DNA from 4 places in the Dactylosporangium cerinum genome. Region 4 is predicted to be linked to each of the others. Evidence: riboswitches for the same ligand, from Rfam matches in the RefSeq annotation. Region 4 holds a riboswitch; each other region holds the start of a gene.

Region 1 (7,281 bases), on a different contig from region 4:
GCGGATCTGGGAGAGCGACGATGCCGTAGCCGGCGGCCTGGACGTCGCCCTCCAGGACCAGCCCGCCCGGCGCGGCGGGGTGAGCTGCACGCCCGTACGGAGCAGTTGAGCGCGGTGCCGGCCGGCTCGGACCGCACGGTGAGGGTGAGGCGCCGGCAGCCAGGGCTGCTGGCCACCCGGATGATCGCCTTCCGGCATGCCGATATGGGGACAGTGGCACGACGTTCGACTGTGGCGAGCCAGCTCCCCGACGGCCATGAAGTCGATGGCATTTTGAGACGTTAGCCGGCGGTCGCATCGGGTAGCGCGGAACGCCGCGTTCGTACCGCGGCTTGAAATTTGGGGCGATCGGCTGTGGGGAGTTCAAGTTGACCAAGACCAGTGTGGAGCCGGTGGTTGTACCGCGGCAGGCTCGTCGTCGAGGGCTGTGGCTGTCTGTGGCCGCGGTGGTCGTGGTGCTCGCCGTCGGCGGATTCGTCACGCTCAGGCTGGTCAGTCCGGTGCCGGCGCCACGGATCGTGCAGACCGTGCCGCGGGTATACGCAATCCCAGGCGTTCCGCCAGTGTTGCCGTGGCCGGAGGCCGGGCAGTCAGCGGTTGAGATTGACGGGCTCGGCCGGCTGGGCTCCTCCGGTGGTTCCCGACCCGTGCCGATCGCTAGCGTCGCCAAGGTGATGACCGCGTACGTTGTCCTGCGGGATCATCCCCTGCGCCTGGACGAGAACGGCCCCACGCTGACCGTCTCGGCTGAGGAGGCCGCCGCTTATCCGTCTCAGCTCGCCTCCGGCCAGTCGCTGGTCCAGGTTGTGGCCGGCGAGGTGCTCACCGAACGGCAAGCCCTCCAGGCCCTGCTTTTGCCCTCGGCCAACAACATCGCCCACATCCTCGCCCGGTGGGACGCCGGCAGCAGCGATGCGTTCGTGGCCAAAATGAACCAGGCCGCAGCCGGCCTCGGGATGGCAGACACGCGCTATACCGACCCGTCCGGGCTCGCACCGTCCACCGTCAGCACCGCTGCCGACCAGGTCACCCTGGGCCGGGTGGCAATGCAGGTGCCGGTGTTGGCGCAGATTGTGGCGATGCCGCAGGCCACGCTGCCCGTCGTCGGGCCGGCCAGGAACGTCAACACACAGCTTGGTAAGGACGGGATCGTCGGCATCAAGACCGGCTCCACCGATGAGGCCGGCGGCTGCCTGCTCTTCGCGGCCGAGATCTCCGCAGAAGGGCAGCGGCTCAGGATCATCGGCGCCGTACTCGCACCCGGCCCGAACATGGCAGACGCCTTCGAGGCCACCCGTCGCCTGATCCAAGCCAGCAGCAGCCTGCCGCACAAGTACCGGGTCGTGCGCGCCGGAGATATTGTGGCGACCGCCCGGGGACCGATGGGCAGGAGCACAACCCTTGCCGCAACCGGCGACGTGGACGTGCTCGGCTGGCCCGGCTTGGCCTACCAGATCGATACCCTGACCACTATGCCGCGCCGCCACATTGCAGCGGGGACCCATGTCGGCACGCTCAAGCTCACTGCCTCAGCCACGGCCGTAACCACTGCCCTGCAGACCACTCAGGCACTCGCACCACCCAGCCGGTGGGAGAGGATCACGCACGGGTGACTGCCGGCGTCCTGCTGTGGCGTCACCCGAACACACCCGCGCCGGTTCGCACCTGGCACGGGCGGCCGCACCGGGGAACGGTCGACGATGGAGACCGTTCCCCCGGTCATACACGAATCACATCGCCGGGCTGCCGAACGCCCGATAGCTGAAACGTGTAGTTAATTCCTTACGTTCCGCTTAGATTTCCGTCGGACGCTTCACGCGCATTTGCGTACCCGCTAGGGTCATGAAATCAACTGTGGCTAACCGTCACCGCCTAGGGTGACTCCACAGTGGATCCGCTGAGTCGTGTTCGCACGAGCCGGGGAACCAGGCACAACTGGGGTGAATCCACGGGGCCACGTGCCGCGAGGTAGGGCGAGCTTCCCGCCCGAACCCGTCAGCTAACCCGGCAGGCGGTGCCGGAAGGAGTAGTGCGTGCAAACCCTCGCGTCGCATCACATCTGCCGCCTGACCTCGACCCGCGGCCCGGGCGCCCATTGGGCGTCGACGGTGATGAGACGGTGTCCGGTTCAGTAGCCGTTTCGGCGCCGACACCCGCACACCCACGACGCGACACCGACCCAGCTATCACTGTCCACTTTGGACAGTTAGTGGGCAGTGCCGCTGACCACCCCTGCCGACACCAGCTTCGGCGGCAGGGGGCGATACCGGCCGCCCGGACGCAGAACGACCGCGCCGTCCGGCGCCGGCCCCAGCCGTCGCGTTCCAGCATGCAATGTCGAGGTTCCCGTGCAGCACCTGTTCACATCACAGCACAACAAAACCAGTCCGCCCTCCGGAAGCCGCCGCCCTCGGCGGCCTCGGCGGTTTGCCGCCGGATGTGCAGCGTGACGTTCTTGGTCTGCTGCCGCACCGAATCCGCGCCGGCCGGAGGGAGGCCGAATGTCCACCGGCGAGACTGAGGTCCAGCAGGACAGCGCCGCGAACGTTCGCGGCCCTCGTCACCTGCAACGTTCCCGCCGCGGCCGCCACGCGGCCCGCCCCCGGATCGGGCTGTACCTCGGCGCAGCCATCATCGCCGCCACGGGGATCGGTTGGTCTTTGCTGCCGACATCGTCGGCCACTACCCCGGGTATCGCAGTACATGCCGACATGGCGCTGGCGGACGACGCGGACCGAGCGAGGGTCGCCGAGAACGACGCTTCCCGCAGCAAACAACGCGGCCAGGTACAGCCCAGCCGGCAACCGACCGCAACGGCCACGGCCCATCCGAAGCCGTCGCAGACGAAGCCGAGCGCACCAGCGTCGTCGTCACCAGCGTCCTCGCCGTCGCCGACCGTCCGCGGCCCCGTCGGCGGGCTGACCCAGGCCGAGATGAACAACGCCGTGGCCATCATCGAAGCCGGCCAGCAACTGAAACTGCCCCGACGCGCGTTCGTGGTGGCGATCGCCACCGCGTTGCAGGAAAGCCATCTGAGAAACCTCGCGAATGCGAACCTGCCGGAGTCGTTGAAGCACCCGAACGAAGGCGTCGGGTACGACCACGATTCGGTCGGGCTCTTCCAGCAGCGACCCAACTGGGGGACCGTCGCCCAGCTGATGGATCCGCACGAATCCGCGCGCCGCTTCTACTCCGCGCTGGCGAAGATCCCCGGCTGGGAGCAGCTGCAGATCACCGTAGCGGCGCAAACCGTCCAAGTGTCCGCCTATCCAGACGCCTACGCGAAGTGGCAGACCCTCGCTCAGCAGATTGTCGACGCCGTCGCGTAGCGCGCCCGGGGTTCCCTCCGGCGGTCACGGATTGATCATTATAGTGACGCGGCCGAGGGGTCGGGCTGCGCTCCCGGTTCCGTGGGTCGGCTTCTCTCGGTTGTCTTCGCGGGGTCTGTTGCATTGATCGATGCCCTGGTCAGGCAGGCTTGAACGGTGAAGCACTCGAACCGCCGGCGTCCAGTCCAGCCACCACGGTCAGCGTTCGCCGGGTTCCAGTTCCCGCCCGACGTCATCATGGTCGCCGTCCGGCTCTACCTGCGGTACAACCTCTCCTACCGCGACGTCGAGGAGTTGCTACTTGAGCGTGGTGTTGAGGTCGACCACGTCACCGTCTTCCGCTGGGTGCAACGCTTCACCCCGCTGCTGGTCGACGCGGCCCGGTTCTGCCGGCACGCACCCGGCGACAGATGGTTCACCGACGAGACATACGTCAAGGTCAACGGTGTCTGGCGATTCGTGTACCGGGCCGTCGACCAGCACGGCCAGGTCACCGACGTACTCGTGTCCGCCCGCCGCGACGCCGTGGCGGCACGACGGTTCCTCCGCCGGGCGATGGCCACGATGAAGGTACGGCCCGCCGAGGTGATCACCGACGCGGCGCCGGTGTACCCAGCGGTCCTCGATGACCTGGTCCCATCGGCGTGGCACCACGTCGAACGCCACGCCAACAACCGGGTCGAAGCAGACCACAGCCAGCTCAAGCACCGGCTCAGACCAATGCGCGGACTACAGACCGCCCAGACCGCCCAGACCGCCCAGACCGCCCAGACGATCATCGCCGGACACGCATTCATGCAGAACCTCCGCCGCGGACACTATGAACTCGGCATCGACGCCCCACGCGGACTCCGCGTCGCCGCGGCGTTGGCCGAACTCGCCACCGCCATCTGAAGACCAGGTCGGCACTCGCTTCAACCTGCCCTCCCGCGCTTCGCGCGAGCAGCGATCGGCACATGCAACAGCGCCGCCTGGACCGTCTTCGCCTCGTCGAGGTGCCCTTTGTGCCCGAGGTGCGGCTGTATCTGGCTGAGGACGCCATCGTGTGGTGGGCCAGGATGGAAGCACAGGCTGGCGTGAAGCGACCGCCTCCGTTCTGGTCTTCCGCGTGGGCCGGGGGCAAGGCGATCGCCCGATATGTCCTGGACCATCCGGCGGCAGTGGCCGGCCGACGGGTTCTGGATCTGGCTGCCGGTTCGGGGTTGGTCGCCATCGCAGCAGGAAAGGCCGGCGCGGCAGTTGCGGCGCGCGGCGCCCAGGTGCTCGTCGGCGATCCCGGCCGGGAACATCTGCCCCGCGGCCGCATGCAGACTGTTGCTACCTACCGGTTGCCGCTCGTGGACGTCTTCGCAGACGCCCAACTGACCCAGATGAACGTGCTGCGGCTGCGCCGATAGCCTCAACGCAACGGACCCCTGGGCGGGATCGCCGTCTACAGCCTGGTCCGCCGGGCCCGCCGCACCCCGAAGACCTGACCGGCGACGACCGCCCGACGCTCACCCGGCGTCGGCGGGGTTGTCAGCCCCCGCCGACGCGTGTGCGCCGTCCGGTTCGCGGCGGCCCACGATCGAGTAGAAGCTCAGGACCTCGGGGAACGTGCCGCCGGGGGAGAGCTCGTGGAGCCCCTGCCGCAGGTCCCGCTCGAAGGCGTCGCGCTGGTCGCCCAGGACGGCCGGGCTCGCGAACGAGGTCGAGTACAGGTAGCCGACGATCCGGTCGGTCGTCCACACGGTCTCGGTCTCGTACTGTCGCGTCCGCAGGCTGAAGCCGGCCTCGGTCAGGAAGTCGCCGTGCCGGCCGGTGACGCCGAAGGCCTGGTTCCCGGCGCGGCGTTCCTGGCCGAGGTACCGCTGGATCGTACGCACGGCCACCGCGTGCCACTCGGTCCGGACGTCCCACACGTCGCTGCCGCCGCCGAGCACCGCGACGACCCCGGTCCCGGTCAGCCAGTCGCGGGCCCGGGCCGACAGCAGCCGCCGATCCATCCAGTGGAACGACGAGCCGGCGACGACGAGGTCGGCGCTCCCGTCCGCCAGCTCGAGCGTCTCGGCCGGCCCGACGAGCCACGTGACGTTGCCGATCGCCTGCCGGTCGGCCTTGCGCCGGGCGAGCGCCACCATCGCCGGGTCGGCATCGATCGCGGTCACGGTGTCGAAGGCGCGGCTGAGCGGGAGCGCCACCTCGCCGGTACCGCAGCCGAGGTCGACGACGTGCCGCCCGTGGGTCCCGACGCTGAGGCGCACCAGGTCGTCCAGCATCGCCGCCGGATACGCGGGCCGGAACTGCGCGTAGTACTCGGCGGTGCTGGTGAAGATCGGCCGGTTCATCGTGGTCCCGTCACTGGTGCAGCTCCTTGCCCCGCCCCTCGGCCATCGCCAGGCAGTAGGCGAGATGGAAGGGCAGGCCCGCGTATCCGTATATTGTCTCGTTGGAGGCGTTGCGGTGCGGGTCCGCCTCCAGCCGCCCGGCCCACTCGTCGATGAGGAAGCCCGGGTTGCGGCCGATCACCTCCCGGAAGAGCGCGACGGCGTCGGCCCACCGGCCCTGCGCCTGCCGGAGCAGGCCCAGGTTGAGCGTGATGTGGTCCAGGTGCGGCGCGGCCGACCGGGCCTCGGACAGGGTCTGCTCGGCGGCTGCCTCGTCGCCCAGTGTCAGCTGCAGGACGCCGACCATGTTGGCTGCCACGCCGTCTTCGGGGGAACCTTCCGCCGCCCGGGTGAACGCGGCGAGGGCGTCGCGGTCGCGGCCGGCGGAGCGCAGCACGTGCCCGTGCAGGTAGGCCAGCTCCGGATCGTCGGACGCGGCGACCGCCCGCTGGGCGAGGTCCAGGCTCTCCTCGAAGCGCCCGAGCCGTCGTACCGACAGCGCGATCTGCATGAGCAGGAACGGGTTGTCGCCCTCGGTGTCCAGTCGCCCCTGCAGCAGGCCGAGGTACATGCGCAGCTTGGCGTCGCGAACCGCGATCGGGCGGGAGAAGCCGTTGTGGTTGAGCACGACGTCGGACGGCGCCCAGCCGCGGCCCGACTCGGCCAGGGACGGCGCCACCGTCTCGGCGACCCGGCCGTGGTAGCGGATGCCGGGGTCGCGGCGGAACAGACGGACCACCGGGTCGGTGTAGAAGCCGCCGTTGGGGAAGAAGTTGTACCGCGTGACGCCGAACGCATGCCGCCCCGCGCCCGCCTCGGAGGCGAGCCGCCGTACGCTCGCCGCCGCCGCTTCCGGCAGCCGCTCGTCGGCGTCGAGCACCAGGATCCAGTCGGAGGTGGCCGCGTCCAGGGCGCGGTTGCGGGCCTTGGCGAAGTCGCCGTCGAGCGTGTCGGTGAGCACGACGGCCCCGGCCGCCACGGCGATCTCCATGGTCGCGTCGGTGGACCCGGTGTCGACGACGACCATCTCGTCGACGGCGGGCGCGGCGGACTCCAGGCACCCGCGCAGGAAGGCTTCCTCGTTCTTGACGATCATGCACAGCGAGACGGTCGCCATCGCCCGCCCCTCACCGCTGCCGGGGGCCGGCGGAGACGAACAGCCCGGTGGACTTGGTGACGGTGAAGGCGCCGTCGCGGGCGATGCGCTCCTCGACGTCGGCCCGCAGCGCGTCCAGGTCGACCGCGTCGCGCCACGACGGCAGCGACGCGACGTAGGCGATGACCGGGTCGGCCTCCTTGACGACCAGGCCGTCGTCATAGCTGCGGACGGTGACGTCGGTGAAGGCCTCCCGCAGCTGCTCGGCGCCGTTGGTCAGGTCGAAGCGGCTGGTGTCGACGCCGCCCTCGAAGACCTGCCGGCCGGGCCGCGCGTGCCGCTGGGCGAGCTCCGTCAGCTCGCGCAGGTGGTCGGGCCCGTTGGTGGCCGTGAACGCCCGGCCGGCCGGCTTGAGGACGCGGGCGAGCTCGCGCAGGGCCTGCGGCCGCTCGTCGACGAGGTACAGCATGTGGTTGGCGATGACCGCGTC
Region 2 (7,281 bases), on a different contig from region 4:
TCGCCCACCCGGCGGTCACGTCGGTCATCATCGGCCCGCGCACCATGGACCAGCTCGACGCCGCGCTGCGCGGCGCCGGCCTCACCCTCGACGACGCCGCCCTCGACCGCATCGACGAGATCGTCCCGCCGGGCACCGACCTGTACCGGGCCGACGGCGCCTGGCGCCCACCCGCCCTGGTCGACCCGACCCTGCGCCGCCGCCGGCCGGGCGACCGCGCTGCCGCCTGAGCCGTCCTTGCCGGTCTGCTCTACGGTGTGGCGATGGTCAACTGGATCGCCAAGGTCGGCTGCGAGGGCGGTCCGCTGCTCGTCTGCGCGGCGTCGGCGTTCGCCGACTGGGGCGGCGCGGTGCTGGACGAGGACTACGAACTCGACCCGGCCTGCGACCTGCACCGCGCGAACGAGGTGCTGTACCCCGCTGACGACGAGCTCGAGGCCGGCTTCGTCCACTTCGCCGCACACACCGGGCTGGTGTGGGAGATGGACGGGCCGGGCGTCGCCGAGATCGCGTCAACACATGGCGGCCTGCTCATCATGCGCTCCTGGGTCCGCAACACCGACGCCCCGCACCGCTACGTCACCGGGCCGGCCGCGGCGGACGTCGAGCAGCCGGTCGGCGAGCTCGACCTGACCGGCGGCGGCCTCGCCGTCGTGTGGGCGCCGGTCGTCGCCGCGGAGGTCGGCCCGTTCCCGACGGCACCGCCCGCGCCGGTCACACTCGACCTGGACCACATCCACGGCGTCGGCGTCCTGCTGCCGGTCCGCCCCGGCCGATACCAGGTCAGCCGCGGCTCCCTCACCGGCACCCGGGGGCAGTACGCGCCGCTGGAGGAGCAGCACGGACCACCGGTCGCCGGCAACGACGACGACTGGAGCTGCCGCTGGCTGCGGCTGCGACCCGTGGGAGCGCCCGCCTAGATCGCGAAACGGCCGGTGCGCCACTGCCAGTGGCGGCCGGCCTTCAGGTGCTCGGCGACCGCGCGCTGCAGCACGGTGCGGCCCGGCAACTGGTCGAGCGGCGTGGTCAGGGAGCGGAACACGAACCGCAGCACCTCGACGTCGGCGTTGACGCCTTCCGGCTCCTCGTAGGGCTCCAGCTCGAACCGCCGCTGGAACCGGACGATGTTCGAGTCCTCCGGCAGGTACTCCAGCAGCTGCGGGTCGAGCAGCCACGAGCCGCACGAGAACGCCGTGTACTGCTCGTCGGGGAAGTGGCGTGGGAAGAACGCGCGGGCCTCGTCCAGCGACGCGTCGACCGCCTCCGCAGTCAGCGGCCCCGAGTCGGGGATGTGCAGGCCGATGGCGGTGTCGCCGCGCTGGTGCTGGAGCCGGCCCAGGTCGTACAGGCCGCCGCGCGAGTGCAGGGTCAGCCAGGCCTGCATGACCGGCCAGCCCTCACGCTGCATCCGCCGGTCGATCGCAAGGTTGCGGCCGAGGTCCGCGAGGGTGGCCCACGACACGGACTCGGGGACGTCGTGGTCGCGGTGATACGCCAGGGCGACGTCGACCAGGGCCAGGTACGCATACACATACAGGTGCCGCCAGGCCGGTCCGCGGTCGCGGGGCAGCTCCGGGCCGGGCACCAGCCAGGCGTGGCCACCGAGATCCGCGCGCACCAGAGCGATCGTGCGGTCCAGCAGCCAGCGCAGCTCCGCGGTCCACAGTGGAGAGTCCGGGTCCGGCCAGCCCTCCATGACCTCGGCGGCGTCGTCCGGCCGCACCGCAAGCCGCTCGAGCATCGCGGGCGCGTCGGCCTTGGCGGGCAACGGCACCGACGGCCGGTCCCCGGCGAGCCGGTGCACGCGCTCGATGTCGTCGACGGATACCCCGAGCCGTGCGGCGATGTCGTCCAGATCCACACCGACGACCCTACCGGCCGATGCCGTGCCTAGACTGCCCTGGGAGGTGCGGATGGACGTCTCCGCCGCCATCGCACGGGCCGCGGCCACCGGTGCGCCCGTCCTGGACCTGTCCGGTCAGGGGCTGACCCGGGTGCCGGCGTCGATCGGCACGCTGGCCGAACTCGACGTGTTGAACCTCAGCGGCAACGCGCTGACCACGGTGCCGGACGAGATCGGCAGGCTGCGTGGCTTGTCGGTGCTCTATCTGTACGACAACCACCTCGCGGAACTCCCGGCCGGCATCGGCGGACTCGGCCAGCTGGAGCAGCTCGACCTGAGCGGCAACCAGCTCGCCGTGCTGCCCTCGGGCATCGGCGAGCTGGCCGCGTTGCGCGCGCTGGAGGTGCGGGGAAACCGGCTGCGGGAACTTCCCGACCGGATCGGCGACCTGCGCCGGCTCGAGTTCCTCGACGCCGGCTCGAACCAGCTGGCCTCGCTGCCCGCGCGGATCGGCGACCTCGCCTCGCTGCGCGAGCTGGCGCTGGACGGCAACCGGTTGACCACACTGCCGCCGGAACTCGGCCGGCTCACCGGCCTGACCCACCTGCGGCTCGGCGACAACGGGCTGCTCGCGCTACCGTCCGAGCTGCGCGGGTTGACCAACCTCGTCGAGCTGACCGGCCTGCACGACGAACCGCTGATGAGCGCCTCGTTCCTGGCCGGCAACGACGGCTACTGGTTCGCCGGCGCCCAGCAGATCCTGACCGCCTACTTCACCGGCGGCGGGTTCTCCTGAACGTAACCTGGGAGGCGGTGCGTTAACCTGCCGCGATGGACCACCGCGTCGGGGACGTGCTGCGTATCCAGTGCCTGTTCACTCCCACGGTCGTGACGCACGTCGATGAATCGCATGTCACCGTCCGCTGGCCGTGGTGGGAGATCGACCCCGACGCCGACGGCATCCGCTGGAACGGCGAGGCGGCCCTGGACCGCCACGATCCGGCCGAGCTGTACGTCACGGAACCGACTGCCGACCAGCTCGCGCCGGGTGACACCTGTCGCATCGGCATCCCGCCCCGGATCATCCACGTCATCGAGGTCCACGAGCACGATCCGCCGCAACAGACCGGCTGGCTGCCGCGGCCGAAACTGAGCCTGCTCATCCTGCCAGCCGGCGAGGCACCCGACCCCGCCGCCGAGTTCCAGGGCACCAGCATCGAACCCGGCAACGGCATCCCGCTCACATTTGAGCTGGTCTTCCGGCCGTACGCCTTCTTGACGCCCGGTGACGACGTGGCCGACGCCGACGGCCGCGCCTGGCGTTTCGACGGACCGTGGGCCTGGACCGCCTACGACGGCGCTGACGGCGTGCCGACCTGGCCGCTCGCCGCGCTCAGCGGTGGCGCGGACCCGGCGGCTGTCTCCGCCGCAACCGCGACCGGCGCACACGAAGGTGAAGTGGCACGCTGGCGGCTGGCGGCGGGCCTGACGTCAGGCCGCTTCCCAGAAGGCCATCGCCAGGCCGAGGGCGCGTAGGTCGCCGGTCGTGGTCGAACGTCGCCCGGACGCCCGCGAACCGATCGCTCATCGACCGACCATGGACGCCCGGGCTGCCGGCGTCCAACCAATTAGGCCGGTCGGCCGTACCCGTACAACTTGTCGATGTCGACCGGGGCGACCTTCACGACCGTACGGCTGTTGGGGGCGTGGATGATCTGGTTGTTGCCGATGTAGATCCCGACGTGCCCGAGGTTGTTGTAGAACACCAGGTCGCCCGGGGCGAGCTGGCTGCGTGAGATGTGGCGGACCTTCTGCCACTGCTGTGCGGCGTTGTGCGGCAACGACACCCCGGCCGCTTTCCACGCCATCATGGTCAGCCCGGAGCAGTCGAAGGTGTTCGGCCCGGCGGTGCCCCACACGTACTTCTTCCCGAGCTGCGCCCACGCGTAGTTGACCGCCTTGCCCGCCGAGCCGGACACCGCCGGTGGCTTCCCCGCGGGCGGCGGCGTGGTGGTGGTCGTCTTGGGCTTCGCGGCGGCAGCGGCGGCCGCAGCGGCGGCGGCCTCGGCCTTGGCCTGCATCTGGTCCAGGCGGGCGATGTCGCCCTCGATCTTCTTGCGGCGGGTCTCCAGCTCGATCTTCTGCTGGCTCTGCGCCGCCTTGGTGTCGTTGAGCCGGCGCTGCTCGGCGGTGAAGGCGTCCTTCGCCGCGCCGTACGCGGCCAGGTCGCGCTGCTGGCTGAGCGAGATCTGCCGGAGGGTGCCGACCCGGTCGGTGAAGTTGTCCGACGATCTCGCGCCGAGCATGAGCGACCACGTGCCGAGGTTGCCGCCGCTCTTGTACGCGTTGACCGCGAGCGTGGTGGCGTCGTCCTGGGCGGTGTCCATGGTGGCCTGCAGCGGTGCCAGGTCGGCCTGCAACTTGGTGATCGCCGCCTCGGTCGCCTCGAGGTCGCCCTTGACCTTGTTGTACTGCTCGACGACGAGCTCGACCTCTTCGTTGCCCTTGTCGATCTGGGCCTGGAGCTGCTCAGGCGTCGGATCCGCGTGCGCGGCGCAGGCCGGGGCGATCATCGCCGCCACCGCCAGCGCGACGACCGCGGTGCGCAGCGTCGTGCGTCCGTTGAACACGGCACAGTCCTTCTTCCTGGACCGCTTACCGGGTTAGCTGACGGATTCGGGCGAGAAGAAGGCGCGCCCTACCGCGCCGTGGCGCGGATTCACCCCAATGGAAACCAGGTTGGTTCCCCGGCTCGTCGACCTCGTGCGGGACACGCGGCCGGCGACTCAGCGGTGGCTGCCCGGCCACCCCGGCGGGGTGGCGAAGTCCGGCAGGCCGACCCAAACGTAACGGCAGCAGAGACCGTCGGGCCTCGATCTAAGCGACACTTAACGAAGACTCAAGACGCACCTGCCTGTCTCGAACGGCGTGAATAAGGCGATGCGCGACGTGGAGATCTGCGGCATCGTGGTTGTCCATGGCCGAGCGGGTGATGTTCGTGCAGTTGAAGACCGGTCACGGCACCGATCAGGGTCCGGCGTGGATCAGTACCGTCCGGTTCAACCGCACCTGGAAGACGGCCTACTGGCACGGCCGGACGTTGCGCCGCTGGCCGGGGATGTTCGACGCGAACTTCTTCGACGTCGAGACCGACGAGCGCTACTGGCTCTCGGGGCCGCACCGCGACCGGGCCGACACCCGGTACAGCAACATCCGGCCGACGATCGACGAGGACGTCCGCGACCTGTACGAGGCGTTCCTGCGCGGCGGCCCCCTGCCGGGCCGGTAGCGCACCAGGACCGTGCCACGGGCAGCGGGGGCGGTTCCGGTGCGCCATGATCGGGGCGGGAGGTCACAGTGCAGCGGTATGTCGAGCTCGACGGCGTGCGCACCTGGTACGACGAACGAGGCGCGGGCGATCCGGTGGTGCTGCTGCACGGCGCGGTCGTCGACTCGCGCTGCTTCGCCGGCAACCTGGACGCGCTGGACGGTGGGTTCCGGCTGTACGTGCCGGAGCGGCGCGGCCACGGGCACACCGCGGACCCGGGCGGCCCGCTCAGCCCGCAGGTCATGGCGCGGGACACGGTCGCGTTCCTGCGGGACGTCGTCGGCGGGCCGGCCGCGGTGGTCGGCTACAGCGCGGGTGCGGTCGTGGCGCTGCTGACCGCGATCGCCCGGCCCGACCTGGTGTCCCGGCTGGTGCTGATCAGCGGGGCCTTCCATCAGGACGGCGTCCTGCTACCGCCGGCCACCCCTGCCGACATCCCGCAGATCATCTACGACCAGCACGCCGAGGTGACCCCGGAAGGGCCGGGCCACCTGGTGTCCGTCATCGAGCGGATCGCCGCGTCGTCCGACGCCGGCGACCTGGCGCTGGCCGCCGCCGACCTGAGCGCGGTGGCCTGCCGGACGCTGGTGATGGCCGGCGACGACGACGCCGTCTCCCTGGAGCACGTCCTGCGGCTCTACCGGGCGCTGCCCGATGCCGAGCTCGCCGTGGTGCCCAACGCCTCGCACACCCTGCTCATCGAGCACCCGCAGCTGTGCACCGGGCTCGTCACCACGTTTCTGTCCGGCCCGCCGGCACCCACGCACATGCCGATCCGCCGGGCCTGACCCGTTGCAGGGACGGCGGGATCGGACGGCGGCCACCGTCGGCGCGGGCTCAGGCATAGTCGGCCGCCTGCATGGTGCAGACGGTGGCGTACCAGCCGCCGGTGGCCATCAGGTCCTCGTGCGTGCCGACCTCGGCGACCTTGCCGTCGCGCAGCGTCACGATGAGGTCGGCGGTGCGGACGGTCGAGAAGCGGTGCGACACGAGCAGCGTGACGCACCCGTTGACCGCCGCGTCCGCCCGCCCGACCTCCAGGCAGCCGGCGAACAGGGCGGCCTCGCTCTCCGCGTCCAGGCTGGCGGTCGGCTCGTCCAGCACGCGCAGCAGCGGCGCCTCGCGCATCATCGCCCGGCCGAGGGCCAGCTTCTGCCACTGCCCCTCCGACGGCAGGGCGCCACCCGGCATCGACCGGCCCAGCGGCGTCTCCAGCCCGTCGGCGAGCCGGCCGATCACGTCGGCCGATCCGGCCCTGGTCAGTGCCCCGGCGGCGGCCTCCCGGTCGCCGAGGCGCGGCAGGTCGCCGGCCCCGACGGTGTCGCCGGCGGGCAGCTCGAACCGGCAGAAGTCCTGGAACCCGGCCGCGAGCCGCTCGCGCACGCTGTGATGATCGAGCGTCACGAGATCGACGCCGTCGAGCAGGATCTGACCGGCGGTCGGCCGGTAGAGCCCCATCAGCAGCTTGACCAGGGTCGACTTGCCCGCCCCGTTGTGCCCGGCGAGGGCGACGACCGTGCCGGCGGGCAGGACGAGGCTGACGTCGTCGAGCACCGGCGGGCCGTCGGGGGTGTACCGGAAGGTCACGCCCCGCAGCTCGATGCTGTGCCGCAGGCCGGCCGGTGCGGTCGCGCTGCCGGAGTGCCGGTCGCCGGACTGCTCCACGAGGCGCTCCAGCCAGGTGAACCGCTCCAGGATCGTGCTGAGCCGGCTGAGCTTGCTGAACGTCGTCGCCGCCTGCTCGGCCTGGGCGACCAGTTGCATCGCCAGGACGGCCAGCAGGAACACCACGCCGCCGCTGCGCACGCCGGGGTCGTCGCGCGACAGCCAGAGCAGCAGCAGGACGCCCGCGGCGAACAGTGTCCACCCGATGGTCATGATCCGTCCCGTGCGGAGGCGGGCCAGCCGCTGCCGGCGGTCCGCGGTGCGCAGCAGTTCGTCCTGCCGGTCGGCGACGGCGCCGGTCATGCCGTACTGGCGCAGCTCGCCGGCCGGGCCCGGCTCGGTCCCGGCCAGGAAGAGCATGCGCGCGGCCCGCATCGGCGCGGAGATGTCGTCGAGCATGCTGGAGATCTCCCGCTCGGCCCGCATCGACGCGAGCACCGGCAGC
Region 3 (7,281 bases), on a different contig from region 4:
CGTCCTGTTCGGCACGCTGTTCGAGCTGTCGCAGTACCTGCAGCTGGTGCACGGCTACAGCCCGCTCGTCGCCGGGCTCGGCGCGATGCCGTTCGCCGTCGCCATGGCGACCACGTCGGCGACCTCGGCGCTGCTGTCCAAGCGGCTCGGGGTGCGCTGGACCCTCGTCCTCGGCCTGTCCCTCGCGGTCGTCGGCCTGCTGTCGCTGTCCACCACGGCGGTGCACACCGCCTTCTGGCAGGTCGCGTTCGGCACCGGGATCATCGGCCTCGGCATGGGCATGATGATGGCCCCGGCCAGCCTGCAGATCAGCGGCTCCGTCCCGGCCGAGTACAGCTCCATGGCCGGCGCGCTCAACAGCGTCATCCGGGAGCTCGGCGGCGTCCTGGGCATCGCGGTCCTCGGCACCGTGGTCTCCTCGGCGTACCGCGGCGACCCGGCGCTCGTCCTGCCGGACGCCGACCTGCCGGCCGCGCACGCCGCCGCGGCCGCCCTGCCGCCGGCCGACGCGCAGCGCGTCCTGTCCGCCGCCGACGCCGCGTTCACCGCCGCGATGGACCGTGGTGCCCTCGTCGCGGCCGGGATCGCGCTCCTGATGGCCCTGGCGGTGGCGGTCATCCGGCCCGCCGCACCGGTTCCCGCCGTGCCGGTCCTCGTCCCGCAACCGGCATGATGGACCGATGAGCACCTCGGGAGGCCGCACTCGCAACCGCAGGGGCGAGGGCGGCCTCCTGCGTGACGAGATCGTCGCCGCGGCGGAACGCATCCTGGAACGCGAGGGCGACGAGGCCGCGATCACCCTGCGGTCCGTCGCCCGCGAGGCCGGCATCGCCGCCCCGTCGATCTACGCGCACTTCGCCGACCGCGACGCCATCGTCGAGGCCGTCCTCGACATCGCGTTCGAGCGGCTCCGCCAGCTGATCCTGAGCACCACCGGCACCCGGCAGGACGACCCGGTCGCGTCGCTGCTGGCCGGCTGCCACGCCTACGTCGACTTCGCCCAGCGGGAGCCCGCCCGCTACCGGGTCCTCTTCGGCCGCCTCCGCGAGGGCCGCCCCGAGCTGAAGCTGCCACTGCGGATGGAGGACGTGCCGCCCCGGTGGCGCAGCCGCCTGCAGGCCTTCGAGGTGCTCGTCGACGGGCTCGCGAACTGCGTCGCCGCCGGCCGCTCCGACAGCACCGACCCGTTCGTCGACGCGACCACCCTGTGGACGTCGCTGCACGGCGCGGTCATGATGCGCCAGTTCGTGCCCGGCTTCCCGTGGCCGCCGTTCGACGAGGCCGTCGACGCGCTCGTCCTGCGGATCGGCCGGATCACCGGATGACCCTCGACCTCACCGGCCCCGTCGACGTCGCCGCGCGGGCCCTGCTCGGCTGCACCCTCACCGCCAACGGGGTGACGGTCCGCCTCACCGAGGTCGAGGCGTACTCCGGCACCGGCGAGGACCCCGCCTCGCACGCCCACCGCGGCCGCACCCCGCGCAACGCCGTCATGTTCGGCCCGGCCGGCTACGCGTACGTCTACTTCACCTATGGCATGTACTACTGCGTCAACGTCGTCACCGGCGTCGACGGCGTCGCCTCGGCCGTGCTCCTGCGCGCCGGCGAGATCGTCGACGGCCTGCCCACCGCCCGGGCCCGCCGCCCGGCCGCCCGCACGGACGTGGAGCTGGCCCGCGGGCCGGCCCGGCTGTGCGCCGCGCTCGCCATCGACCGTGGGTTCTACGGCACGTACCTGCTCGGCGACCCGCCCCTGCTGCGACCGCCCACGCCGGCCCCGGCGGCCGTCGTCTCCGCCGGCCCGCGGGTCGGGGTCACCGGCGCGCACGACATCCCGTGGCGGTTCTGGCTGACCGGCGACCCGACCGTGAGCGCGTACCGCCGGCACACCGCCAGGGCCCGGACCCCGCGGCCGTGACAGCCGCGGGACGGCACCGGAACCGGGAAGCGCTACCAGCACGCCTCGCGCTGCGGGACCCGGTCCCGGTCCGGCTGGCGGATCATCGCGGTGATCGGTGGCAGCCGGTACTCGGCGTCGGTCACCTGCTCGCCCCACTGCGTGCCGGTGCCGGTGCCGTCCGTGCCGGTGCCGTCCGGTCCGGTCTCGTGTGCCGACACCACGGCCATGGGCGTGTTCGGTGCCGCGCCGTGCCAGTGCCACTCACCGGCCGCGACGACGACGGTGTCCCCGGCGCGCACCTCGTGGACCGGGCCGCCCCGGCGCCGCACCCGGCCCACGCCGTGCAGGACGGTCAGGATCCGTTCGTACGGGCAGCGGTGCCAGGCCGTCCGGGCACCGGGACTGAACTGCGCGTGGAACGCCCGCAGGTGGGACGCTTCCAGACCGGTGACGTCCCGGTCGATCCACACGACGCCGGAGTAGCACTCTTGCGGGGCCGGCCGGCCCCGGCTCGAGGCGCGGATGACTTCCATGGTCCTTCCTCTCTGGATCGAACTCCTTGGTCGGATTTCCCTGGTCGGAGTTCCTTGGTCGGGTTCGCTGGTTCGGGTTCGCTGGTTCGGGTTCGCTGGTTCGGGTTCGCTGGTTCGGGTTCGCTGGTTCGGGTGCCCGGCGGGAAACAGCCTCGCCGGGCCGGCGCGTCAGGTCTTGTAGTCGGCCCAGGACAGGTCCCATGCGGTCCAGCCGTCACCGGGATCCAGCGGGACCCCGGTGTTGCGCGTGGTGACCGGGTCGCCGACGAGTGTCTGCTCGTACAGCCACTTCGCGTTCGCGGTCGAGACGTTGGTGCAGCCGTGGGAGACGTTGCGTCTCCCCTGGTCGCCCACCGACCACGGCGCGGCGTGGATGTACTGGCCGCCCCACGTCAGCCGCATGGCGTACTGCACCGCGACGGTGTACTCCGGGGTGCGGAACACCGTCGAGGCCTCCCGCGACATGACCACGGTGACGCCGCTCGACGTCGGCGTCGACGGCTTGCCGAGGCTCACCGGCATGCTCCGCACGAGCGCGTCGTTCTGGTAGACGTTCAGCTGTTTCGTGGCGTTGTCGATGTCGATGGTCAGCTTCCGGCCGATGGTGACCGTCGCGGCGAAGTCCTCGTCGGCGTGGCCGGCGCCGATCCGCACGCCGTTGAGTGCCTTGCGGGCGGTGATCTTCGTGCCCGGCTGCCAGTACTGCTCCGGCCGGTACATCACCTGCCGGCCGCCGAACCAGTGCCACGCACCGGCCTGCGGCGGATCGCTCTTCACGAACAGACGCTGCTGCACCGCGGCGCGTGACTCCTGCGGGACGTCGGAGCCGAACTGCACGACGATCGGCATGCCGACGCCGTAGGTCCCGCCGTTGGTCAGCATCAGGTCGGACGTGACGACCGGGCCGCTGGGCTTCGCCGCCGTGGTGAAGGCCGTCTCCCGGGTCACCGGCTTGTTGTCGGTGCCGGCCGCGGTGACCTTCGCGGTGTAGGCCGTGCCGTAGCGCAGCGCGGTGGCAGGCACCCATGAGGACCCGTCGTCGCGCAGCTCGCCGGCGACCCGCTGGCCCGCCGCGTCGGTCAGGGCGACCTCGGTGACCTTCCCGTCGCTCACCTTCGTGCCGATCTCGGTGCTGATCGGCACCCCCGACTCACCCGCCGCCGGGCTGACGGCCAGCGCGACCACCGGCGGCGCGGGAGCGGTCCACTTCGCCGCCGTGTGCTTCTTCGAACTGTGGCACGCCGATAGGCCCAGTTGCGCTCCCAACGCGAGCGCGACCAGCGCAACGGCCGTCCGGCCGGGCCGTCTCATGTTCTCTGCCTGTGCATGGACATGGGGGCATCGTCGTGCCCGTCCGTGCGAGGCCGGGCCGGGAAGTGGGTGACATCGCGGAGGACCCGGGACCGCGCGAGGCGGTCCCTACCCGACGGCGTCCGCGATCTGCTGGGCGAGCCCTTCCCACTTCGCATAGGCGTCCGGGAACGCCGAGCGCTGCACCAGCTGCGCCGCGACGGTGACGGCCTGCTGCTCCCAGCCCTGGATCCGGGCCAGCGCCGCGAAGAACCTGCGCGCGGACTCGCGCGCGTCCATCAGCTGGTCGACCGAACCCCAGCTCGGCCGCTGCTGGAACAGGCCGACCGAGTCGTAGTCGTACCCGACGCCCTCGTTGGGATGCTGCAGCGACTGCGGCAGGTTCGGGTTCGCGAGGTTTCGCAGGTGGCTCTCCTGCAGCGCGGTGGCGATCCCCACGACGGCCGCGCGGCGCGGCAGGTTCAGCTGCCGGGCAACCTCGATGATCGCGACGGCGTTGTTCATCTCGGCCTGGGTCAGCCCGCCGACGGGCGCGTGCACGGTCGGCGAGGGCGACGCGGGTTGCCCGGCCGGCGACGGCGACGCCGGCGGCTTGGCGGCCGTCGTCGGGGCGGCCGTCGTCGGTGCCGGGGCGGCATCCGCGCCGTCGGCGGGTTTCCGGGCGCGGCTGCGCGAGGCGGGCGCGTCGGCCGCCGACCGTCCGTCGTCGACGGCGAGCGCCACCCCGTTCACCGGCGCGGCGACCGGCCCGGTCGACGACGACAGCGTCGCGGACAGGGCGACCGCCGCGACGGCGGCGACGGCGACGGCGTGCCGGCGCAGCTGCGCCGGCACGGGTGCGCGCAGCCGGAAGCGGGTCGCGTGCCGCCCCCGGCGGGAGCGGCGGAGGTGGCGGGGACCGCGCACCTGCGCACCGTTGAGCTGCTGGTCATCATCGGCGCCCGGGAGCATCCGGCGAGCTTAGGGGTGGCCCTGACCAGGGGTCCTGGCAGGCGTGCGGACCAGCCGACCGGAGACCGGGCGGGCCGCAGAGCGCCGGGACGCGGTCGGCGAGGTGCACCGGGGGCGCCACCCGGCCGACCGGCGGCCCGCCCACGGTGTGCACCAGGTCCGTTCGCCACGCCGTCGTCTCGCCCGGTAGCCGAGCCGCACGGCGGGATCCGGTGCCCTTGCGCCGCCCCGGTAGGGTCCTCGCATCCGCCCGGCCCACCGTCACCCACCTCGGATGACACCGCGGCGGATCCGCTGAGTCGCGTCCACGCGAGCCGGGGAACCGAGCACCACCGGGGTGAATCCGCGGGGCCTGCGCCCCGAGGTAGGGCGATCTTCCCGCCCGAACCCGTCAGCTAACCCGGTAGGCGGCACCGGAAGGAGCACCACCGTGCAGCCATTGACCCGGTATCACCCGTGTCGCACCACCTCGACCCTCGGCCCGGCCCGGTAGCCGCCGGTCCTCACCGCACCGGCCCGCGCCGGTCGGGCCGGCCCGCTGCCCGGATCACGTCCGGCACCGGCAACAGCAGCCGTTATCCAGCATGTCTGTCGAGGTACCCGTGAGCTACCTGTACAAACCCAGGCACCAGAGTCCCGTCGCGGCACGTTCCCGCGTGCTGCCGATCGCGGCACGTTCCCGCGTGTTGCCGATCGCGGCCGCCGCGGCGGTCCTCGCGGTGACGGCGGTCGTCGGCGTGGCCGTGCACGCCTCGGCGCCCGCGCCGATGGCCGACGCGCAGTCGCTGACCTCCGCGGATCCGTCGTGGTCCGGTGCCGCACCGGCCGCGCGTGACCGGCAGCGGACGCAGGCGGCGCCCAACGCCGCGACCACCCCCTCGAAGGCCGCCGGTGCGGCGCCGTCCACGGCCGCCCCGCCCGCCGCCACCACACCGGCCGCCACCACGCCGGCCGCTCCGCCGGCGGCGAAGGAGCTCGCGTACCGGTTCGCCTGGCAGGAGAACTACTACTTCTGCGGCCCGGCCGCGACCCGCATCGCACTGACCGCGCGAGAGCTGTACCCGTCCCAGTCCGAGGTCGCCCAGAGCCTGCGCACGACCGTCAACGGCACCAACTCCGCCGACGACACCACCCGGTCGCTCAACGCGTACACGAAGAGCTCCTTCTACAAGTCGCACTTCATCACCGGTCAGTCGGCCACCCAGGCGGAGATCGACCGGATGCAGGCGGACATCGTCAACGCGATCACCAACGGCTACGCCGTGGTCGCCAACATCGCCGGCTCCACTGTGGACGACAAGGGAGGTTCGCACTCGTACCCGGGCGGCCACTACCTCACGGTGGTGGGCTACAGCAACGGCGGCAGGACGGTGAAGATCGCCGACCCCGCGGACGCTCTGGGCGTCGGGTACTACACGCTGACGACGGCCAAGCTCGCCCACTGGACCGCCCTGCGCGGGTATTCTGCCTGACCCGGCGCGGTCAGCGGCCCAGGGCCCGCACCCGGCTGGGTGGCTGGAACGCCTGGACCGGCTGGCCGCGCAGCGCGGCCGCGATGGTCTGCGCGACGGCGGCGTTGACCGAGCCGGCGACGCCGCTGCCCACCTGGTCGTTGGGGTTGTCCACGTTCACCGCGATGCCGGCCGCCGCGATCTGCGGGGTGAAGCCGACGAACGTCTCCGTCGAGTTGTACTCGGAGCTGCCGGTCTTGCCCGCGACCGGGCGGCCGCCGAGGATGCCGGACACGTTCTCGGCCGTGCCGCCGTCGCACTTGTTGTACGCCGACGACCGGCTGACCGGGCACCGGGCCGCGTCGGTCGCGGCGGCCGCCACGTCGGCGCTGATCACCTGCCGGCACTTCGGGGCGGCGGCGTCGACCGGTCTGCCGTTGGTGTCGGTGATCGACAGCACCGGCAGCGGCTGGCAGTACAGGCCTCCGGCGGCGACCGCGGCGTAGGCGTTGGCGAGGTCGAGCGGTGTGGTCGAGGCGACGCCGAGGGTGAACGACCCCCACTGGTCCGCCTTGGCCGCCATCGCGGCGTCCGCGCCGGAGCGGAACGTGATGCCGAGCCGCTGCGCCATCTCGACCACGCGGCGCGCGCCGATCTGCTGCTCGAGCCAGACGAAGTAGGTGTTGACCGAACGGCCGAAGCCGTTCCACATCGTCCGGTCCCCGTTCATCCAGCTCGGGGACTCGTTCGCGGGGCACCACCGGCCTCCGCAGCTGCCCGGCCCGCTGCCCGGCCACCCGGTCGCCAGCCGGCTCGGTGCGTTGAACCTGGTGTTCAGCGGCAGGCCCGCGTCGAGCGCGGCGAGCATGGTGAACATCTTGAACGTCGAGCCCGCCTGATATCCGGCGACGCCGCCACCGCCCGCGATGAGCTGGTTGACGCTGTTCGGGTACCGCGGGTGCTGGGGCGGGTTGGGAGCCAGGCTGTAGTGGCGGTTGACGGCCATCGCGAGGACCCGGCCGCTGCCGGGGGTGACGACGGCCAGCGGCATCGACCGCGCGCTGCCGTAGCCGTAGACGCTCAGGGACTGGTTCAGCGTGCTCGCCTGGATCCCCGGGTCGAGCGACGTGACCAC
Region 4 (7,281 bases):
GGGGGCGCCGACGTCGCCGGCCCTGGCCAACCTCGTGGCGTTCCGCCTGGACCGGCGGCTGACCGGGCTCGCGGCGCGGCGCGGCCTGGTCTACAGCCGTTACGCGGATGATCTGGCGTTCTCCGGGTCACGGGCGTCCGGGCTCGTCGCGGCGGTGACCGCCGTCGCGCAGGACGAGGGCTTCCGGGTGAACCCCGCGAAGACCCGGGTCCGCGGGCGGGGCGACCGGCAGCAGCTCGCCGGGCTCGTGGTCAACGCCCATCCGGCGGTGCCCCGGGACGCCTACGACCGGCTGCGCGCCGTGCTGCACAACGCCGCCCGGGACGGCCTGGACGCCGCAAACCGGGACGGGCATCCCGACTTCGCCGCCCACCTCACGGGGCTGGTCGCGTGGGCCTCGCACGGGCACCCTTCGCGGGCGGCCCGGCTGCGGCGCCTGCTGCGGGCGGCCCTGGCGCCTGCATGACGAAGGGCGCCCCACTCCCCCGGGGCGCCCTTCTGGTCTGTTCGTGCCTGCTCAGCAGCTCAGGTTGCCCGCTCCGACGCCGACGCCGAGGATGCCGACGAAGCGCTGGTACGCCGCCACCCGGCTCTGCACCTGTGCGGGGTTGCGCCCGCCGCACTCGAGGCTGCCGTTGATGCTGCGGATCGTCTCACCGAACCCGGCGCCGTTGACCATCGCGTTGTGCGGGGTCATCGTGCCCGGACCGCTCTGCGTGTTCCAGTACCAGAGCGCGGTCTTCATCGCCACGGCCGGATCGGTCTGCACCAGGTTCGGGTTGTGCAGCAGGTCGATGCCGAGCGCGTCACCGGCGGCCTTGTAGTTGAAGTTCCAGCTGAGCTGGATCGGCCCGCGCCCGTAGTACGCGGCCTGCCCGGCGGGGCACCCGTACGGCTGGCTGGTGTCGCAGTAGTGCGGGTAGTTGGCGGTGTTCTGCTCGACGATGTACACCAGCCCGCCGGTCTCGTGGTTGACGTTGGCGAGGAACGCCGCCGCCTCCTGCTTGCGCTGCGCGTCCGTGCCGGTCTTCGCGAACGCCGGGTACGCGCTCAACGCCGCGACCAGCCCGTTGTACGTGTAGAACGGGTTCCGGTTCGGGAACATCTGGTTGAACTGCGCCTCGCTGACCACGAACGCCCCGTTGTTCGGCGGGTTGGTGGTCGGATTGGTCGGCGGCTGCGTTGTGCCGCCACCGCTGCAGGTGTACGGGTCCCAGTACCAGGTGCTGATCGTCGGGCTGTAGCCCGGGTTGTCGTGCTCGGCGACGTAGTACTTGCCGTCCGTGAACTTCACGACGTCGCCGGTGACGTAGTTGCGCCCCTGCACCCAGGCCGGGAAGCTGCACCCGCCGGCGGACCCGGTCTGGGTCGGCGGCTGCGGGGTGCTCCCGCCGCACGAGCCCTGGTCCTGCCAGACCCCGGTGGTCCCGGGCGGTGCCTCGTTCTGCGTCCACCACTTGGCGAGGAAGTTGCGGCCGTTGTGGGACACGGTGGCGCCCCCGGTGTAGACCGCCGACGACTGCCACGCGGCGGCGCAGGCGGCCGCCGACGCCGGCAGCATGTTGAAGACGGCGACGACACCAGCGGCGACGGCGGTCGCGGCGAGCATCGCCAGCAGGCGCACTCTGGACACCTGATCACTTCCGTTCAGTTCGGTTCCGGGGCCCTCATCCGACCAGCCGAACCACCCCAACGGAGTGAACAACATCGTTTTATTAACAATCTTTACGGTTTCCATAACGTTCCCGCGGAGTGCCGCGACCGACAGGGCGGATCGGGGCCGTACCCGCAGGTCGCCGGGGGCGGCGACCAGCCGCAGGGTGACGCCACGTGATCAAGGGGTGGCGTAGAACCACGGCGGGCCCGCGAAGGTTCCGAAAATCGTGCGACCATTTCCGTGATTTGCGTCACGTCTTTTCTTTGGGAAGGCTTAGGCTACCTGCTCGGGTGGCCCGGTTCGGAGAGGTGCGTCACAGCGCCGCACAAACGGTGCGCTGCGGAGGCGAATCGCCCTGGGTAGGCTGGCCGTCGGTCTCGTCCGACAGGCACCGCTCCCCGCGGTGCCGGGCGCGGCTGCTGCCTAATCGCCGGCTCTTCTGGCGAATCGGGGACCCAACCGTAACTGGGGTGAATCCGCGGGCAACCGCGGTAGGGATCGTTCCGTCCCGAACCCGTCAGCTAACCCGGTCGGCGGCCAACGGAAGGAACAACGAGCCAGATGTCATCACGACATCCCGGTCGGCGGATTCTCGCCGTCCTGATGACGGCCGCCGTCCTTTGCGGGCTGGGCGCCGCACCGGCCATCGCCGAGCCGGGAGACGACACCGGCGACGAGGGTTCCAACGCGTCCCTCGCGCAGGTCCTCGACGAGAGCACCCGCGCGTGGATCGAGGCCAAGGACAAGTTCGACGCCTCGGTCAAGAACCAGGCCGATCTGACCGCCAAGCTCGCCGCGACCGAGACCGAACTGGCGAAGGTCACCGAGCAGGTGTCCGCGATCGCCGTCGCGGCATACCGGACGGGGCCGCTCACCACGTTCGTCGCGCTGATGGACTCGGGGAGCCCGACCGGGTTCGCGGAGCGGGCCGGTTCGATCGACGAGATCGCCCACCACAACGACAATCTGCTGCGCGACCTCAACAAGCTGAAGAAGGACCAGGCGACGCAGAAGGCGGCGCTGGAGGCCGAGGTCAAGCTCCAGCAGGAGCAGGTCGCGGTGATGGCCACGAAGAAGAAGGAAGCCGAGAAGGGGCTGGCCCAGGCGGGCGGCCCGAGCAACGGCTTCGTCTCCGCCAACCTGCCCCTCGCCGCGCCGTCCCCGCGCAACGCGAGCGGCGGCTGGTCGTCGGAGAGCTGCAAGGTCAAGGACCCCACCACCACTGGCTGCATCACGCAGCGCACGCTGCACGCGATGCAGCAGGCGCAGGCGGCCGGGTTCAAGCGGTTCGTGTCGTGCTACCGGCCCAGCGGGCCGTATGAGCACCCGAAGGGTCGCGCCTGCGACTTCTCGGTGCAGTCGGCGAAGGGCTTCGGCGGGGTCGCCGCCGGCGAGGACAAGGTGTACGGGGCCAACCTGGCCACCTACTTCGTGAAGAACGCGGACCGGCTGGGCGTCATGTACGTCATCTGGTTCAAACAGGTCTGGACACCGGCGGTCGGCTGGCACCACTACAGCGGTGTGGGCGGGGATCCCTCCAGCGACCACACGAACCACGTACACCTGTCGATGCTCTAGGAAACACCCTCACATCCGCAGGCGGCCGGCCGATAGGGCAACTGTCGACCGGCCGCCGCAGGGTGAGGGGATCCGAAGTGAAGCACCGACTCGTGACGCGCAGCGACTTCGACGGCCTGGTGTGCGCCGTCCTGTTGCGTCACCTGGACCTCATCGGCGACATCACCTTCGTGCACCCCAAGGACGTCCAAGACGGCGCGGTCGAGATCGGGCCGGGCGACATCCTGACGAACCTGCCCTACGCGCCCGGCGCCCACCTCGTCTTCGACCACCACCACTCGGAGACGCTGCGCAACACCGGCGACCGGGACAACCACATCATCGACGCGGAGGCCCCGTCGGCGGCCCGCGTCATCTATGACCACTTCGGCGGCGCCGAGCGCTTCCCGAACGTGTCGGACGAGCTGATGGAAGCGGTCGACAAGGCCGACTCCGCCCAGTACGACATCGCGGACATCCTGCAGCCGGTCGGCTGGACGCTGATGAACTTCCTCATGGACAGCCGCACCGGGCTGGGCCGGTTCCGGCAGTTCCGGATCTCCAACTACCAGCTGATGATGCAGCTCATCGACGCGTGCATCGATCATCAGGACGTCGAGGAGATCCTGGCGCTGCCGGACGTGGCGGAGCGGGCCGAGCTCTTCCGCGAGCAGCAGGAGCTCTTCGTCGACCAGTTGCGGCGGGTGAGCCACCTCGATGGGGACGTGGTCGTCGTCGATCTCCGGGACGAGGACGTGATCTTCGCCGGGAACCGCTTCATGGTGTACGCGCTGTTCCCTGAGGCCCGCGTCTCGATCCACGTCATCTGGGGCAGGCAGAAGCTCAACACCGTGTTCGCGGTGGGCAAGTCGATCCTGGACCGGACGTCACCGACCGACATCGGTTCCGTGATGCTGGGGTACGGCGGCGGCGGTCACCTGGCCGCCGGCACGTGCCAGGTCCCGCACGACGAGTCCGAGCAGGTCCTGGCCGAGATCATCGCCAAGGTGGGCGCTCCCCGGACCGCGACGATCGGAGCCTAGAGGAGCTCGGTGTCGCGGAGCAGGCGCCACAGTCCGGCGCCGTCCGGAGCGCGCAGCCAGCGGTCCGAGGCGAAGGACGGCAGCCGGCGGGTGCTGTCCACCGTGGTCGGGAAGCCGCCGGCGAGGACCGCCTGGGTCGGCGAGAGATGCCGGATCGCCACGGCCGCCACACTCTCGGGATGCTCGGCGACGAACTCCGCGTAGATCTCCGGGTCGTGCTGGCCGTCGTCGCCGACGAGCAGCCACCGGATGTCCGGGAACTCCGAGGCGAGCCGCGCGAGGGTGGCCCGCTTGTGCGCCTGCCCGCTGCGGAAGAACCGGTCGGGCTGCGGACCCCAGTCGGTCAGCAGGAGCGGGCCGGCCGGGTACAGGTGGCGCGACAGGAACCGGGTCAGCGTCGCGGCGACGTTCCACGCACCGGTCGAGAGGTAGAAGACCGGCGCACCGGGGTTGGCGTTCACCAGCCGCTCGTACAACACCGCCATCCCGGGGACCGAGGCGCGCGCGTGCTCGTCCAGGACGAAGGTGTTCCACGCCGCCAGCAGCGGGCGGGGCAGGGTCGTGACCATGACGGTGTCGTCGACGTCGGAGACGATCCCGAAGCGCACGGTCGGGTCGATGATCCGCACCGGCGCCTCCACCGGGGCGCTGTCCTCGCTCTCCAGGGTGACCGTGGCCCAGCCGGGCGCCAGGTCGGCCTCGATGACGGTGTCGATGAAGCCGCCACGGTCGCAGCGGACCTCGCAGGTGCGGTCGCCGGCGGTGATCCGCACCGGTGCGTTGGCCACGGACACGGCGGTGAACGACCGCCAGCCCCGCAGCTTCTTGAGGCGCCGGCCGGGTTTCGGGTCCAGCCGGGCGAGCAGGACCCGGCCGAGGACACGGACCCAGCCCGGGCCGCCGTAGCCGGTGTAGGGAGTGACGGCGACCTTCCACCCGCGCAGCCGGAGCCGGCGCTCCAGCACGTCATGGAAGGCGTCCTCGATGCGGGCGGCGCGGTGCAGCCGGACCGGACCTGATGGGGTCAACGACACGCGCTCACCCTGTCACAGCCCCCACGCCACCGCACCACCACACGCAGGGTGACAGTTACCCGACGGTGGCATGAAACCGTGAGCCCGAACACTCCGGACGCTTCTAGCGTTGGTGTTATCAGGAACACACACCAAGGGGTGCGAGATGGCAACCACGACATTCGAGGCGGTGCGAGCCGAGGCACTGTTCGTTTCCAACCTGCAGTGCTCGCAGGCGCCCAGAAGCGACGAGATCCGGGCGGCAGTGGCGACCACGCTGCGGCGGATCGGCATCAAGGGCTGCGCGGCCCAGGTCGCCGGCGAGTTCGGTGACCACCCGGACACGGCGGTGGCGCGGATGGCGTGGGCCCTCGCGCTGGTCCGCTCGACCTACCCGGCGCGGCGCAACGCGCCCCGGTCGGTCCGGCTGCTCGCGCGCAGCGCTTGAAACGCGCGGCACATGGGTATCGCGCGGTCATGCAGGAACTTCACGTGTCACTCGACGACGCCCAGCTCAGCACGGCGGCGCAGAAGCTTCATGAGCCTCTCGAAGCCCAGCTGAGCTCGGCGTTGCAGCGCGCCGCCGAGTTGGTGGAGCAGGATTACCACGGAGAGTCGGCCACCGAGGTGGGCGCCCGGTTGCTGGAGATCGCCAAGTCGAGCCTCCACCCGGACATCGCCGCCGCCTTCCAGCCGGACCCCGCCGAACTTGATCGGGCCGCCCGGGCGGTCATCGAAGCATCCCGTGAGTAAATTTCACGGAATGCCCCGATTGCGCAACCCAACCGCTCCACACTGAGGTCCTACCGCGCCGCAGAGCCTTGGAGGACAGCCGTGGAGCAGCACAAACTCACGATCGACATGAACGAGGCCACGATCGAGCAGTTGCGCGACCACCACTTCGCGCTTTTCGGCCTCCACGCGATCGCCACCTCGGCGAGCGGCGCCCCGACCATCTGGCTCTCCGTGCACTACCTCGAACGCCATCTCGAGGTCACGTGGCAGGAGACCTACTCGATGTTCACGGCCCGCCACTCGACCATGGCGCCGAGCACGAAGGTGGTGCCGACGCACAACTATCCGGCGCCGCTGGGCAGCATGCTGACGGTGGCCGGCAACGACGGCGCGGGCATCGTCACGCCGGGCGGGCCGGCCGGCCACATGGAGATCGACAACACCGGCCGGGTCGAGCTCGGCGCCGGCCTGTGCATCCACGACACGCACGGCATGTATCAGCCGGTCGGCATCTTCGACCTGATCGACGTGGACCTCTTCCAGCCGATCCCGAAGGTCGCGTTCTTCTTCTCGCCGATCCCGCACATGGCCGGCGAGGTCGCCACCAGGGCGCTCGGACCCGGCATCCTGTTGGACTACACGAAGTCGCGGGACCGCAGCTTCTCCGTCGAGTACAACCTGCACGACGGCTGGTCGGTGGAGAACCGCCCCTACGCCAAGGCGATCGCGGCCAACGAACCGCTCAACCCGCTGCTGCTGGTGCGCTCCTCGGCCCTGCAGGCCCTCGCGATGCAGCGGCAGCGCACCACCGCCACGAGCACCGGGCAGATCAGGCGTTGAGCACCCAGGTCACGCGGTGGGCCTCGGTGGGGTCGGGCGTCTCCCAGCGCCCGATCATCCGGTTGACGACCCCGTCCGGCACCGGCCGCGGGCGGGACCGGTTGCGCCGCCGCGTCACCTCGGGCGACGCCTCGACGCTGACGATCTCGACCCTCCCGCCGTAGTCGGCGACCAGGCCGATGCAGCGGGCCCGCAGCTGGCGGGTCAGGTTCGTGGCGTTCCAGACGAACGGTGTGCCGGCCCGCAGCAGCACCTTGGCCTGGTCGGTCGCGGCCGCGATCACCGGGCCCTGGTCGTCGGTGGGCTTGACCCGCAGCCGCTCGCGCCAGTCGTCGAGGCTGACGACGGGCACGTCCGGCCGGTTCGCGGCGATCCAGTGATCCTTGCCCGACCCGGGCAGCCCGGACATGACGGTCACGGTGACCTTGGTGTCGTC

What was found. Region 4 has a riboswitch for cyclic di-AMP ahead of ACFPIJ_RS13255 (coiled-coil domain-containing protein). Riboswitches for the same ligand answer to the same signal wherever they lie in the genome.
Region 1: it holds a riboswitch for cyclic di-AMP, as region 4 does, so the genes downstream of both, ACFPIJ_RS15930 (hypothetical protein) here and ACFPIJ_RS13255 (coiled-coil domain-containing protein) in region 4, are expected to answer to the same signal.
Region 2: it holds a riboswitch for cyclic di-AMP, as region 4 does, so the genes downstream of both, ACFPIJ_RS38695 (C40 family peptidase) here and ACFPIJ_RS13255 (coiled-coil domain-containing protein) in region 4, are expected to answer to the same signal.
Region 3: it holds a riboswitch for cyclic di-AMP, as region 4 does, so the genes downstream of both, ACFPIJ_RS56660 (C39 family peptidase) here and ACFPIJ_RS13255 (coiled-coil domain-containing protein) in region 4, are expected to answer to the same signal.

The regions. Positions count from the first base shown of each region.
Region 1 covers NZ_JBHSIU010000018.1:84,697-91,977, reverse strand. Annotated here, with positions in the region: gene ACFPIJ_RS15940 (sulfite exporter TauE/SafE family protein) at 1-285, shown strand, start outside; gene ACFPIJ_RS15935 (D-alanyl-D-alanine carboxypeptidase family protein) at 369-1,613, shown strand; cyclic di-AMP (ydaO/yuaA leader) riboswitch at 1,886-2,029, shown strand; gene ACFPIJ_RS15930 (hypothetical protein) at 2,502-3,329, shown strand; gene ACFPIJ_RS15925 (IS6 family transposase) at 3,486-4,223, shown strand; gene ACFPIJ_RS15920 (class I SAM-dependent methyltransferase) at 4,286-4,726, shown strand; gene ACFPIJ_RS15915 (class I SAM-dependent methyltransferase) at 4,826-5,656, opposite strand; gene ACFPIJ_RS15910 (glycosyltransferase) at 5,667-6,812, opposite strand; gene ACFPIJ_RS15905 (class I SAM-dependent methyltransferase) at 6,823-7,281, opposite strand, start outside.
Region 2 covers NZ_JBHSIU010000054.1:165,288-172,568, forward strand. Annotated here, with positions in the region: gene ACFPIJ_RS38670 (aldo/keto reductase) at 1-230, shown strand, start outside; gene ACFPIJ_RS38675 (hypothetical protein) at 264-920, shown strand; gene ACFPIJ_RS38680 (acyltransferase domain-containing protein) at 917-1,861, opposite strand; gene ACFPIJ_RS38685 (leucine-rich repeat domain-containing protein) at 1,914-2,639, shown strand; gene ACFPIJ_RS38690 (hypothetical protein) at 2,675-3,379, shown strand; gene ACFPIJ_RS38695 (C40 family peptidase) at 3,472-4,473, opposite strand; cyclic di-AMP (ydaO/yuaA leader) riboswitch at 4,481-4,645, opposite strand; gene ACFPIJ_RS38700 (hypothetical protein) at 4,821-5,132, shown strand; gene ACFPIJ_RS38705 (alpha/beta fold hydrolase) at 5,201-5,959, shown strand; gene ACFPIJ_RS38710 (ATP-binding cassette domain-containing protein) at 6,009-7,281, opposite strand, start outside.
Region 3 covers NZ_JBHSIU010000118.1:18,715-25,995, reverse strand. Annotated here, with positions in the region: gene ACFPIJ_RS56690 (MFS transporter) at 1-673, shown strand, start outside; gene ACFPIJ_RS56685 (TetR/AcrR family transcriptional regulator) at 681-1,325, shown strand; gene ACFPIJ_RS56680 (DNA-3-methyladenine glycosylase) at 1,322-1,918, shown strand; gene ACFPIJ_RS56675 (cupin domain-containing protein) at 1,951-2,433, opposite strand; gene ACFPIJ_RS56670 (L,D-transpeptidase) at 2,602-3,744, opposite strand; gene ACFPIJ_RS56665 (hypothetical protein) at 3,853-4,695, opposite strand; cyclic di-AMP (ydaO/yuaA leader) riboswitch at 4,978-5,120, shown strand; gene ACFPIJ_RS56660 (C39 family peptidase) at 5,298-6,167, shown strand; gene ACFPIJ_RS56655 (transglycosylase domain-containing protein) at 6,178-7,281, opposite strand, start outside.
Region 4 covers NZ_JBHSIU010000013.1:221,922-229,202, reverse strand. Annotated here, with positions in the region: gene ACFPIJ_RS13265 (reverse transcriptase family protein) at 1-466, shown strand, start outside; gene ACFPIJ_RS13260 (glycoside hydrolase family 19 protein) at 518-1,633, opposite strand; cyclic di-AMP (ydaO/yuaA leader) riboswitch at 2,068-2,209, shown strand; gene ACFPIJ_RS13255 (coiled-coil domain-containing protein) at 2,219-3,235, shown strand; gene ACFPIJ_RS13250 (DHH family phosphoesterase) at 3,328-4,257, shown strand; gene ACFPIJ_RS13245 (App1 family protein) at 4,254-5,291, opposite strand; gene ACFPIJ_RS13240 (hypothetical protein) at 5,437-5,718, shown strand; gene ACFPIJ_RS13235 (hypothetical protein) at 5,763-6,023, shown strand; gene ACFPIJ_RS13230 (hypothetical protein) at 6,105-6,845, shown strand; gene ACFPIJ_RS13225 (AAA family ATPase) at 6,835-7,281, opposite strand, start outside.